4 regions of the Photobacterium sp. HL06 genome follow, and region 3 is predicted to be linked to each of the others. Evidence: predicted binding sites of a transcription regulator. Region 3 holds the regulator's gene; each other region holds the start of a gene.
The links. Region 3 encodes PurR, which represses purine synthesis genes. Its sites were predicted from a motif close to TNANGNAAACGTTTNCNTNA; they were not measured.

Region 1 (3,194 bases), 1.2 Mb from region 3:
ACCATAGGTGCGAGGAATGCTCTAACTCTAGGATCCAGGAACCAGTTTCTAGACACCTATGTAAACAAAAAAAGGAAGCCGAAGCTTCCTTTTTTCAAATCAGTACGTTGTCGCTTACTTGATGTTAGCGAAATCGCGTAGCATTTCTGCTTTGTCTGTTGCTTCCCAAGGGAATTCTTCACGACCGAAGTGGCCGTAGGCTGCAGTTTTCTGGTAGATAGGCTGTAGCAAATCAAGCATTTCGATCAGGCCGTATGGGCGTAGGTCGAAGTTCTGACGAACAGCATCAACAATGATGTCGTGGGAAACTTTTTCAGTGCCGAATGTTTCAACCATGATAGACGTTGGATCCGCAACACCGATTGCGTAAGAAAGCTGGATTTCACAACGCTCAGCAAGGCCAGCTGCGACGATGTTCTTAGCAACATAACGCGCTGCGTAAGCCGCAGAGCGGTCAACCTTTGATGGATCTTTACCAGAGAATGCACCACCGCCGTGACGCGCTGCGCCGCCGTAGGTATCAACGATGATTTTACGACCAGTCAGGCCACAGTCACCCATTGGGCCACCGATCACGAAACGGCCAGTTGGGTTAATAAAGAATTTAGTTTCTTTGTTCAACCACTCAGCAGGAAGTACCGGCTTGATGATTTCTTCCATCACGGCTTCCTGCAGTACTGGAAGCTCGATGGTGTCACAGTGCTGAGTAGAAAGAACAACCGCATCGATACCGACAATTTTACCTTGATCGTAAGCGAAAGTTACCTGGCTTTTCGCATCAGGACGTAGCCAAGGTAGGGTGCCGTTTTTACGGATCTTAGCTTGGCGCTCAACTAGGCGGTGAGCGTAAGTGACTGGTGCTGGCATCAAAACGTCAGTTTCGTTGGTTGCGTAACCAAACATGATGCCCTGATCGCCGGCACCTAGCTCGCGAGGATCTTCACGGTCAACACCCTGGTTGATGTCCGGAGACTGCTTGCCGATTGCGCTCAGTACGGCACAAGAGTTGGCATCAAAGCCCATGTCTGAGTGCACATAGCCGATTTCACGTACGGTTTGACGGGTAATTTCTTCGATATCAACCCAGGCAGAAGTGGTGATTTCACCGCCTACCATCACCATACCGGTTTTTACGTAAGTCTCACACGCAACACGTGCTTTTGGGTCTTGTTCCAGGATCGCATCCAAGACTGCGTCAGAAATCTGATCGGCAATTTTATCTGGATGACCTTCTGATACTGACTCAGAAGTAAACAGGTGCTTTGACATGCGTACACTCACTCTTATATGGATATAGGTTAATAACAAGGAGCTCTGAGATAAAGGTTTACATAAACAAAACGCATATGGATATACGTTTGAATGTATAGAGCTACCTCCGTCTAGACGTCTATAATACCCGCAACAGGTTTAAAATCAACACCGTGAATTATAAGGTGATAGATGAACCGCAAAAGCAATCGTTTACCTTTCAGGGTGTTAACATCGATTTGTGACGTTTTCGATTGGCCAGCTTATTGAAATAGGACTCATTTTCTTCAGGAAAACGTTTGCAGTCCGGGGCCAGACTTTGCGACAATACCCGCCCGCCGATTCCTGGTTAATTTACCGTACTTATAGATTGGTAAATAACCACAATACAACAGTCTACGAATTTCTGGAGCAGACATGTCTTCACGTAAAGAACTTGCCAATGCAATCCGTGCCCTGAGCATGGACGGTGTTCAACAAGCTAACTCTGGCCACCCTGGTGCACCTATGGGGATGGCAGATATCGCTGAAGTGCTGTGGCGTGGCCACATGAACCACAACCCACAAAACCCGCAGTGGGCTGATCGCGACCGTTTTATCCTGTCTAACGGCCACGGTTCAATGCTTATTTATTCTCTGCTTCACCTTACAGGTTATGACCTGTCTATTGACGATCTGAAGAATTTCCGTCAGCTACATTCAAAAACACCGGGCCACCCAGAGTATGGCTATGCGCCGGGCGTGGAAACAACAACCGGTCCACTAGGCCAGGGCATCACTAACGGTGTGGGCATGGCGATGGCTGAAAAAGCGCTTGCTGCCCAGTTCAACCGTGAAGGCCACGACATCGTTGACCACAACACTTATGTGTTTATGGGCGACGGCTGTCTGATGGAAGGTATCTCTCACGAAGCTTGTTCACTGGCTGGCACATTGGGCCTGGGCAAGCTAATTGCGTTCTGGGATGACAACGGTATTTCTATCGACGGTGAAGTTGAAGGCTGGTTCTCTGACGATACGCCTAAGCGTTTTGAATCATACGGCTGGCATGTTATTCCTGCTGTTGATGGCCACGATGCTGACGCTATCAACGCAGCAATCGAAGCGGCAAAAGCAGAAACAGGCAAACCAACCCTGATTTGTACTAAGACTGTTATCGGCTTTGGCTCTCCAAACAAAGCGGGTACGCATGACTGTCACGGTGCGCCATTGGGTGCTGAAGAGATTGCTGCAACTAAGGCTGCACTTGGCTGGGAACACGGTCCTTTCGACATCCCTGCGGATATCGCGGCGGAGTGGGATGCAAAAGAAGCGGGTGTAGCAAAAGAATCTGCATGGGATGAGAAATTCGCAGCATACGCAGCGGCTTACCCAGAACTTGCGGCAGAATTCAAGCGTCGTGTAAATGGCGAACTGCCTGCACAGTGGGAAGAGAAAGCAAACGCAATCATTGCTGATCTTCAAGCAAACCCTGCCAACATCGCATCACGTAAAGCATCACAAAACGCCCTAGAAGCGTTTGGTGCAATGCTTCCTGAGATCATGGGCGGCTCTGCTGACCTTGCGCCTTCTAACCTGACCATGTGGTCTGGTTCTAAGTCGCTAACCGCTGAAGACTTCGCGGGTAACTACATCCATTACGGTGTACGTGAATTCGGTATGACGGCGATCATGAACGGTATCGCCCTTCATGGTGGTTTTGTTCCTTACGGCGCGACATTCCTAATGTTCATGGAATACGCACGTAACGCAATGCGTATGGCGGCACTGATGAAAGTGCAGAACATCCAGGTCTATACCCACGACTCAATCGGCCTGGGCGAAGATGGTCCTACCCACCAGCCAGTAGAGCAAATCGCTTCACTACGTCTGACACCAAACATGAGCACATGGCGCCCATGTGACCAGGTTGAATCAGCAGTGGCTTGGAAATTCGCGATCGA
Region 2 (3,194 bases), 780 kb from region 3:
ATGTTTTTCTTCCGGGTGCGCAATGACGGTACCATCACCAGAGACAATGAACAGGTAGCCAGCATCAAACAGTGAAACCTGGTTAACGAGCTCGGCTAGGCCGCCAAGGCTAACGTCAAAGAATATAGCACCGGTAAATTCACCCCGCTCAAACAGTGGAGTAGCAATAGATACTAGGATTTCCTGAGTTGCTGAATCAGCGTATGGCGCGGTGATAATTAGCTCTCTGGCTTGTTTTGCATCTTTGTACCAAGGACGTACACGCGGGTTCCAACTAGCACCAGGATCCCAGCTTGGGTCATTACTGGTAAAGCTTCCATCTTTTTCGAACCCTAGGCCTGTCAGCAAAAATGAATTCTTAATAATAGGTTGGGTAATGACAGTCTGGATATTTTCTAGTGATAAGTCTTGCTCTATCAGGCTGGTGGCATAGCTGGCAAGGGCCTTACGACTGCTGATCTCGGCATTTACGGTATTACTCATGCCCGATACGATTTCATCGATGCTTTGCATTACCAAAGACTGGATTTGGGATTTGGTATTGAAATATTGGTTGGCAGAAAGCAAAGCTAATGCTGCCAGCAATATGGCGGATGATGTGGCGACAACTTTATGGCTGAACTTCATATGATGAGACCTCAACGAGCACACGTGTATTTATAGGTATGATAACCATTGTGTCGGCTGCGTAATGAAATTGTTAATAGCTGCTGTGCAAATATGTGATCAGAGAATGCATTTTTTTGCCATATACCAAATAAGTGCATGTCAGCAGATAGAAAGTGGATAATTCTTAGATATTAATATATGAACTTAGTTAAATATTAAGATTTAATTTCAAGATAGGTAAATTAAGCTGATAGAAAAAAGGCAGCAATGATGCCGCCTATTTATACAGTATTATTTTGCTAGACAATTAAATTATATTCATCACGAAGAATATCAATGATCTCAGCTTTAGGGTTCTCACTTAGGGTAATTTTCTTGCCTGTAATTTTTTCAGCAATACCGGTATAGATTCTGGATACCTGCATCAGTACCTCTTGAGGTAGGGCATTGTCACGGGCCAGTGCCGAACGCTCTTCCATACGGTCTTTGTTGAGCAAAATATCAGGGTCAGGGAAGTGGTTGAGTAGTAGCTGACGGAAGTCTTCTTTAGAGTTCTCGACAATCTTACCTTCACGGTAAGCTGCACCTTCCCAGATACGTGATGAATCCGGTGTACCAACTTCATCCATATAGATCAGCTTTTCATTACCTTCTGCATCGGTCACATAGCCAAATTCAAATTTGGTATCGACAAAAATTTGATCTAGCTTGGCGAGTGCTTCGCTGATCACACCAAACCCTTCTTTCAATAGCGTTTCATAGCGCGCGATATCGTCTGGAGAGCTGAAATTAAAAGCTTGATAGTTATCTTCGATGTTCTTGCGGGTGATGTTGACATCATCGACAGCCGGAACACCCGGAATACCTTCCAGGATCCCTTTGGTAGATGGGGTGATCAATAGCTCGGGCAGCTTCTGATCTTTGTCCAGGCCTTCGGCGACGTCAATACCACAGAATTCACGCTCGCCATTGGCATAGGCACGCCACATTGAGCCAGTAATGTATTGGCGACAAATCGCCTCGATTTTGACCGGTTTGGCTTTTTGCACAATCCATACAAAGGGGTGGGGGATATCAAGGATGTGGCTATCTGCCAGCCCGTTTTCCCGGAATAGCTTAAACCAGTGGTTAGAAATCGCATTGAGCGCAGCCCCTTTACCTGGAACCCCTTTCATACCGCCTTCGCCATGCCAGATGCAGTCGAAAGCAGAGATACGATCACTGATCACCATAATGGCCAGCGGGGCATCAGGTTTAACGTTATAGCCTTTTTCTTTGATCAGACGGCGGCTGTCGGCTTCAGTCAACCAGTACACAGAACGTACCTTGCCGCTGTGAACGGGTTTGTCGGTACGGATCGGGAGGTCATCATTTACAGCGAGAACTTGATCAGCAAGGCTCATGGTGAATTCCTATTTCAAAAGTCGAGACAAAGATAAAACCATGCAGACTACGCCTTATTTGGCTTTAAAACACAGGCCTAGTCTGTAACTGAGGCAGATAATAGCAGAACCGATTACAGCTTTCAGCAAATAAAGCAAACGTTTGCGCAATTTGATTTGGCCCATTTGGTCAGTTGAGCATCGATCCAGAACCTTGTTGGATATTTTGCTAAGCGAAGAGGGGCCAGTTATGGCAAAATCCCTACCTTTCCAGCTTGACTAGGTTAACTCTCACTATGACGCGCTATACACCCGAGCAGACAGCATTTATCAACCATCAGACAGGTAATGCACTCTGTATAGCAGGCGCAGGTACAGGTAAAACCACCACCTTGGTAGGCTTGATCGAAAAAAAACTAGCCCATATACCTGCCCAAGAAATGTTGGTGATGATGTTCAACCGTGATATTCGCAGTGATTTTCAGCAAAAGCTGCAGGCGACGGGAATTGAGCAAAATGTACCGGTTCATACCTTTCATAGTTTCTGCCTGAAGTTGCTCAATCAAACGGGATTTCTCAGGGAAACAGGTTTTCGAGTTGATTATCAAAGCGGGGAGAGCGATAAATCCCTGGTAAAAACCGTACTGAGAGCGGTTGCCGGGCAGGAGAAAAGCTATCAGCGTCAGCAGATGATCAAGGATCCCAAGACCATTGAGTTGCTGCTGAGTTTTATTGGTCTGGTAAAGGCCTATATGTTGCCGCCGCGAGAAGTCTTCCAGATGTCGGAAGTCAGCCAGGACTATCTGTTTATCATTGATGCGTTTGAGCAGTTTGAAACCTTGCGCAAAGAGCACAAGGTGTTGTTCTTCGACGACTGGCTTGTGGAGTCGGTAAAAATGCTGGAAGGCTCAGACACAATTCGGCAGCATTACCATCAGCACTGCAAACTCGTGGTCGTCGATGAGTTTCAGGATATTAATACTGCCCAGTATCGCTTGCTCAAGCAGCTACTGGGGCCGCAAACCCAACTGTTGGCTGTGGGTGATGTTGACCAATGTATCTATAAATGGCGCGGTAGTGCACCACAGTTTATGCTTGATTTTGATAATGATTTTGCACCTGCCAGCACTTATACCTTGTCGCGTACGTTTCGATTCGGACATAGCCTGGCCTTGTCAGCCAGCCACCTTATTGCCAACAACA
Region 3 (3,194 bases):
TCTGTGCCGCGGGGGTCGGTGTCACGGTCTCATTAACCGGTGTCATTGGCTTTATCGGCCTAATTATTCCCCATCTAGGAAGAATGCTTACCGGGCCGAATCACAAAACATTGCTGCCATTGTCGGCACTACTTGGCGCGTTAATCCTACTCATCGCCGATATGCTGGCTCGTGTTGTCGCCGCCCCGGCAGAATTACCCGTCGGGATCATCACAGCTATTCTCGGCGCACCATTCTTTATCTTCCTACTTATAAACCAAAAGGGAAGAATGTCATGAACACTGCAACAGAAAAGAACAAGCCTGCTGCTATCGAAGCCAAAGGGCTGCACCTGACGTTGGGTGGAAAAACACTGCTGAGCAACTTCAACTTAACCATTGCCAGCGGCGAACTAACCGCCCTTCTGGGCCCCAATGGTGCCGGTAAGAGTACGTTGCTCAAGGTACTGTGTGGGGAAATCGATGCAGGCGGCGAAGTGTCCTTCTTCGGTAAAGCACGTAATGAATTCAAGCAGGCAAAGCTTGCCAAGCACTTAGGTGTATTGCCACAGCACAGCAATTTGAGTTTTGCTTTTACCGCACAAGAAGTGGTAGAGCTCGGTAGCCTGCCACTGCAAATACCCAATGTGCAAACCAAAACAATCGCCACTGAGAAAATGAAGCTTGTTGATGTGCTGTCGCTCAAAAATCGGCTCTACCCTTCCCTATCCGGCGGTGAAAAGCAACGGGTGCACTATGCACGGGTGCTTACCCAGTTAAGCCAGGCAGGCAAGCAGTGTATGCTGATGCTCGACGAACCGACCTCGGCGCTCGATCTCGCCCACCAGCATAGAACTCTGCAAGTCGCCCGAGGCCTTGCGCAATCGGGGGCTGCCGTGATCGTAGTGATCCATGATCTGAACCTAGCGGCTCAATATGCTGATCGCCTTGTTATTATCAATGAAGGTAAGATCCAGGCTGATGGTCCCCCCCGACAAGCATTACAGAAAGACACGATCAGCCGAGTCTATGGCTGGCCCGTACACATCGGCGAGCACCCAACCGATAACTATCCTGTTGTGATGCCTGCGATCTCGTCTGCAGAGTTATCAAAAGCAGTATAAGTTAATCCTATTTTAGCAGGACAGCCTCAGCCCAAAAGCTGAGGTTTTTTACTTGCCAGAAAGCAAAATCATCGAACCAGATTGCACGTCATATGCACTAAATTGTTGTAAAATTGCGGTGAGTTTGTTGATATCTATCAAGAATTACAGGGTTGGGATACAGAAACGTTGCACTGTGCGCTACACTCAGTAGAATGTGAACGCAAGCGATTACACAATGCAACGTCGGGAAAGACGAGAGAACAAGGCCGCTCGTGACTGAAGCGGCTTTTTGGCGTTTTTGTACGCTGTACCAAACAGAACAATTATCTGGATACAGTCAGATAATTACTCTGTTTGGTACTTTCAATTACAAGTGATTATGAAATGGTCGGCTCTGACCTCTGATCTTAAATTATTAGAAGAATAAGTATGGCAACGATTAAAGATGTTGCACGTATGGCTGGTGTATCAACCACAACAGTTTCTCACGTGATCAACAAAACACGCTTTGTTGCAGAAGCAACACAGAAAAAAGTATTAGCGGCCGTAGATGAACTAAATTACGCGCCAAGTGCTGTTGCGCGAAGCCTAAAATGTAACACAACCCGCACCATCGGCATGCTGGTAACCAAGTCTACCAATCCATTCTTTGCCGAAGTGGTCCATGGGGTTGAAGAGCATTGCTATGGCCAAGGCTACACCCTGATCCTATGCAATACTGAAGGTAACCTAGATAAGCAACGTGACTATCTACGCATGCTCGCTGAAAAGCGTGTAGATGGCCTATTGGTAATGTGTTCTGACTTGGACGAGAAGCTGCTTGAACTCCTTGAGCGCAAGAAAGACTTACCAATGGTGATCATGGACTGGGGCCCGGAAAGCCCGCATACGGATAAAATTCAGGATAATGCAGAGCTCGGCGGCTACGTTGCAACCAAGTACTTTATCGAACACGGCCACACTAAAATTGGTTGCCTGTCAGGCCACTCAGACAAATCGACCTGCCAAGAACGTCTGAAGGGCTTTTATAAAGCGATGGGTGAAGCGCAGCTTAGTGTCAATGAAGACTGGCTGCTTGAAGGTGATTTCGAGTGTGAGTCAGCGGTTATCGCCGCCAATAAGTTCATTGAAATGAAAGAGCGCCCGACAGCAATTTTCTGCTTTAACGATATTATGGCAATGGCGCTGATCAGTACTTTCGAGCAGGCAGGCATACGCGTTCCTGATGATATTTCAATTATTGGCTATGACAACATCGACTTGGCACCGTACTTCTCTCCGCCCCTGACGACGATTCACCAGCCTAAGCGCCGCCTGGGCAAAACGGCGATTGAGATCCTGATGGAACGAGTCAAAGATAAAGAACATGAACGCCGTATTTTTGAGATGGCACCAGAACTGGTTGTTCGCAAGTCAGTCAAAGACTTGAACGCCTAATCAACCAAGTCGCAACCCATAGAAACCGATATTACTTATCGGTTTTTTTATGTCTTAAATGACGGTTGTGATGCATTGATTTTGAGGCAAATATATTTTTTGCCACTAAAAACATAGACATATTTATTGAAGCAATATCACACTTTTAAAAGTGGGAGCAAGTTCAAAAATATTATATGGGATATGCTTATTAAGTCACGAACAAGGCAAACCTCCCGAAAGGGTGGGACGCAAAGCTTCCGGCCTAAAAGTGGTTAGTTTTTCAACAACTAAGTCTCTTATGGTAGCGGGGTCGCCGATGGATCTAGCAAAAAGTCATGTCATGAATCCTGACATTATCCTGACATAACTTTTTTGTGAAATTTGCTAATCTGAAATCCTCGCTCTGTTGTTAGGTGACCCAAGAAATATTTCACCGAGAAGAAGCATGGACAAACCAGTACTTAAAGAATCATTACGATTATTCAGTTGTTTCGAGAATGTAAAGTCTCGCTCAATGTTTGGTGGCTTTGGCATTTTCGCGGGTGAAACTATGTTTGCACTCGTGGTAAATGACAAGTTACACCTTCGTGCAAATGCCGAAAATGAAAAAGAATTTAAAAAAGCAGGGCTTACACCTTATGTGTATAAAAAGCGCGGCTTTCCTGTTGTAACTAAGCACTACGCTATTCCA
Region 4 (3,194 bases), 1.6 Mb from region 3:
TACTACCTCAGATCTGTGATAATACCCTCAATATTAATCAGGCAGTTGGTGTCGGTTTGTGCACCAGCGACCTCTGCTCAGCAAAGGATGATGAAAGATGAAAAAAATTGAAGCCGTTATTAAGCCATTCAAGCTTGATGATGTTCGTGAAGCTCTGGCGGAAGTCGGCATCACAGGTATGACGGTATCGGAAGTGAAAGGATTCGGCCGTCAGAAAGGCCACACTGAACTATATCGTGGCGCAGAATACATGGTGGATTTCCTGCCGAAAGTGAAGCTGGAAATTGTCGTGGCTGATGAAGTTGCTGAGCAATGCATTGATACCATTATTGAAACAGCGCAGACCGGCAAGATCGGTGACGGTAAGATCTTCATGTTCGATGTTGAGCGTGTAGTCCGTATCCGTACCGGCGAGGAAGACGAAGACGCGATTTAACAGCCTACACTTTGTGTAGGGGAAGCGAGTTACGCTGCGCTCAGAGTGCGCTTCGCTTCGGGAGGCGGGGAAGAGCGGCCCTATGGCCCTATGGCCCTTGGACCCAAAAACAAAAAGCGAGAGTTGTTTGGCTCTCGCTTTTTAGTTTCTACAATCTGTGACGCTTCCCGCTTCTAGCTAGCAACAGCCTGGCTGGTGTAACGCCCCGGCTTGTGGTTCATTGCCAGTACCAAATTCAACACGATTGCACCGAGTACTGATAGCACCAATATGGTTGGGCTTACCAGGAAGAATGACGCGGTCAGGATACAGATATCAATCCCCATTTGCAGCTTGCCCGCCGACAGGCCAAACTTTTCCTGTAGATACAAGACCAATACATTGAAGCCGCCGAGGCTAGTCTGGTGGCGGAATAAAATCAGCATGCCCAGCCCCATCAGGAGGCCACCAATGACGGCACAGTAAAGTGGCTCAAGGCGGCTGATTTCAAGTACATGATGAAGGTTATCGGTGATCATTGAGACTAAGCCGCCAGAAATAATACTGGTAATGGCAAAAGTCTTGCCCATTCTAAACCAGGCCATAAGGTAGAATGGGGTATTGAGTAGAAAATACAACTGGCCAAAAGAAAGATCGACAAACTGGCTCAGCAGCAGGGCAAGTCCGGTTGTACCGCCCGTCAGTAAGTCAGCTTGCTGGAGAAAGAAAACACCCTGGGAAACGATAAACGTACCGGTAAGGATAGCAATGATATTTTCTTTCAATGAATGATGATAACCGCTCAAAAGTACACTCCTTATATCTGAAGCGCGCAATGATAATGGGCCCCTCCCTGAAAATAAAATTGTCGCCATAAAGAGTAAAAACACAGCTGTAATCATTATTTTACGGTTTCGTAAAATAATAATTTCCAAATTCCCTTGTAATATGGATAGGCTGACTTAAAGCTAAGTGGTGATTAGTTTGTCAAGATGAAAACAATTCATGCTACCATCGAAAATAAACATGCAGAAATAACAATAAAAAGTTCTCTGGGGACTATCTGATTTAGATCAAATTCTGTAAAATACCGCGTTAGATGCTGGTATAACGAAAACGTTTGCGTCTAGGCAGGGCCTAGCTTCACGATTTTTTATTGTTTACCGAAAATTTGTGTTTACCACCAATTCACACAAGGATCTGAATATTTCAGGTGCTTCTGTGAATTAGTATGAGAACAATCTGAGTCAGGAGATACAGATGCTAAAACGCGACATGAATATTGCCGATTATGACGCAGAACTTTTTGCAGCCATTCAGGAAGAAACTGCGCGTCAGGAAGAGCACATCGAGTTAATTGCCTCTGAAAACTACACCAGCCCGCGTGTAATGGAAGCACAAGGTTCTCAGCTGACGAACAAGTATGCCGAAGGCTATCCAGGCAAGCGCTACTACGGCGGTTGTGAGTATGTCGATAAAGCTGAGCAGATGGCGATTGATCGTGCTTGCCAACTTTTTGGTGCCGAATATGCGAACGTTCAGCCGCACTCAGGCTCTCAAGCCAATAACGCGGTCTACATGGCACTACTGAATGCCGGTGATACAGTACTGGGCATGAGCCTGGCACACGGCGGCCACTTGACTCACGGTTCCCCGGTAAACTTCTCTGGTAAGCTTTACAACATCATTCCATATGGCATTGATGAAAGCGGCCAGATCGACTACGAAGAGATGGAAGCACTGGCGCTAGAGCACAAGCCGAAGATGATCATCGGTGGTTTTTCTGCTTATTCTCAGGTTGTTGACTGGAAACGCATGCGTGAGATTGCCGATAAAGTTGGCGCGTACTTCTTTGTTGATATGGCACACGTCGCTGGCCTGATTGCCGCTGGCGTTTACCCGAACCCAGTACCTCACGCCCATGTTGTGACCACAACGACGCACAAAACACTGGCAGGCCCACGTGGTGGTCTAATCCTGTCAAGCGAAGGCGAAGAGCTGTACAAGAAACTGAACTCAGCAGTATTCCCTGGCGGTCAGGGCGGTCCTCTGATGCATGTTATCGCAGCGAAAGCGGTAGCCTTCAAGGAAGCGATGGAGCCTGAGTTCAAAGCATACCAGGCACGTGTGGTTGAAAATGCCAAAGCTATGGTTGCAGAGTTCCTGGAGCGCGGATACAAGATCGTTTCTGGTGGTACTGAAAACCACCTGTTCCTGGTTGACCTGATCGACAAGGGCATCACGGGTAAAGAAGCTGATGCGGCACTGGGTGCGGCGAATATCACTGTGAACAAGAACAGTGTGCCAAATGATCCTCGCAGCCCATTTGTTACCTCTGGTATCCGTTTAGGTACGCCTGCGATCACCCGCCGTGGCTTCACGGTTGAAGATGCCAAGCAGCTTGCTGGCTGGATCTGTGATGTGCTGGACAACACCGACAAGCCGGAAGTGATTGAAGAAACTAAGGCTAAAGTACTAGAGATCTGTAAGCGTCTACCGGTTTACGCATAATCGAGTTTGGATACGCTTCGCTACTAGAAACTAGAAACTAGAAACTAGAAACTAGAAACTAGAAACTAGAAACTAGAAACTAGAAACTATCTTCCAGGAACCAGGAACCAGGAACCAGGAACCAGGAACCAGGAACCAGGAACCAGGAACCAGGATCTCGACTCTCGTTCCTTATTAACGGCACCTTTTTAAGGTGCCGTTTTGTTTTGGTAAGCCAGAATAATAAGAAAAACCATTCTTATACTCTCAATAACCGATTGAAATGGGT

Region 1: metK (methionine adenosyltransferase) is a predicted target of PurR. The motif match lies at 1,453-1,472, and genes of this name have one in related genera.
Region 2: AC51G0_RS11335 (phosphoribosylaminoimidazolesuccinocarboxamide synthase) is a predicted target of PurR. The motif match lies at 2,143-2,162, and genes of this name have one in related genera.
Region 4: glyA (serine hydroxymethyltransferase) is a predicted target of PurR. The motif match lies at 1,524-1,543, and genes of this name have one in related genera.

The regions. Positions count from the first base shown of each region.
Region 1 is NZ_CM183914.1:514,691-517,884, forward strand. Features, by position in the region: gene metK (methionine adenosyltransferase) at 115-1,269, opposite strand; gene tkt (transketolase) at 1,669-3,194, shown strand, end outside.
Region 2 is NZ_CM183914.1:2,460,340-2,463,533, reverse strand. Features, by position in the region: gene AC51G0_RS11340 (methyl-accepting chemotaxis protein) at 1-627, opposite strand, end outside; gene AC51G0_RS11335 (phosphoribosylaminoimidazolesuccinocarboxamide synthase) at 909-2,012, opposite strand; gene AC51G0_RS11330 (ATP-dependent helicase) at 2,288-3,194, shown strand, end outside.
Region 3 is NZ_CM183914.1:1,675,556-1,678,749, reverse strand. Features, by position in the region: gene AC51G0_RS07975 (FecCD family ABC transporter permease) at 1-278, shown strand, start outside; gene AC51G0_RS07970 (heme ABC transporter ATP-binding protein) at 275-1,102, shown strand; gene purR (HTH-type transcriptional repressor PurR) at 1,514-2,521, shown strand; cyclic di-GMP riboswitch class I at 2,717-2,821, shown strand; gene AC51G0_RS07960 (TfoX/Sxy family DNA transformation protein) at 2,949-3,194, shown strand, end outside.
Region 4 is NZ_CM183914.1:3,310,657-3,313,850, reverse strand. Features, by position in the region: gene glnB (nitrogen regulatory protein P-II) at 98-436, shown strand; gene AC51G0_RS15010 (YitT family protein) at 610-1,221, opposite strand; gene glyA (serine hydroxymethyltransferase) at 1,676-2,926, shown strand.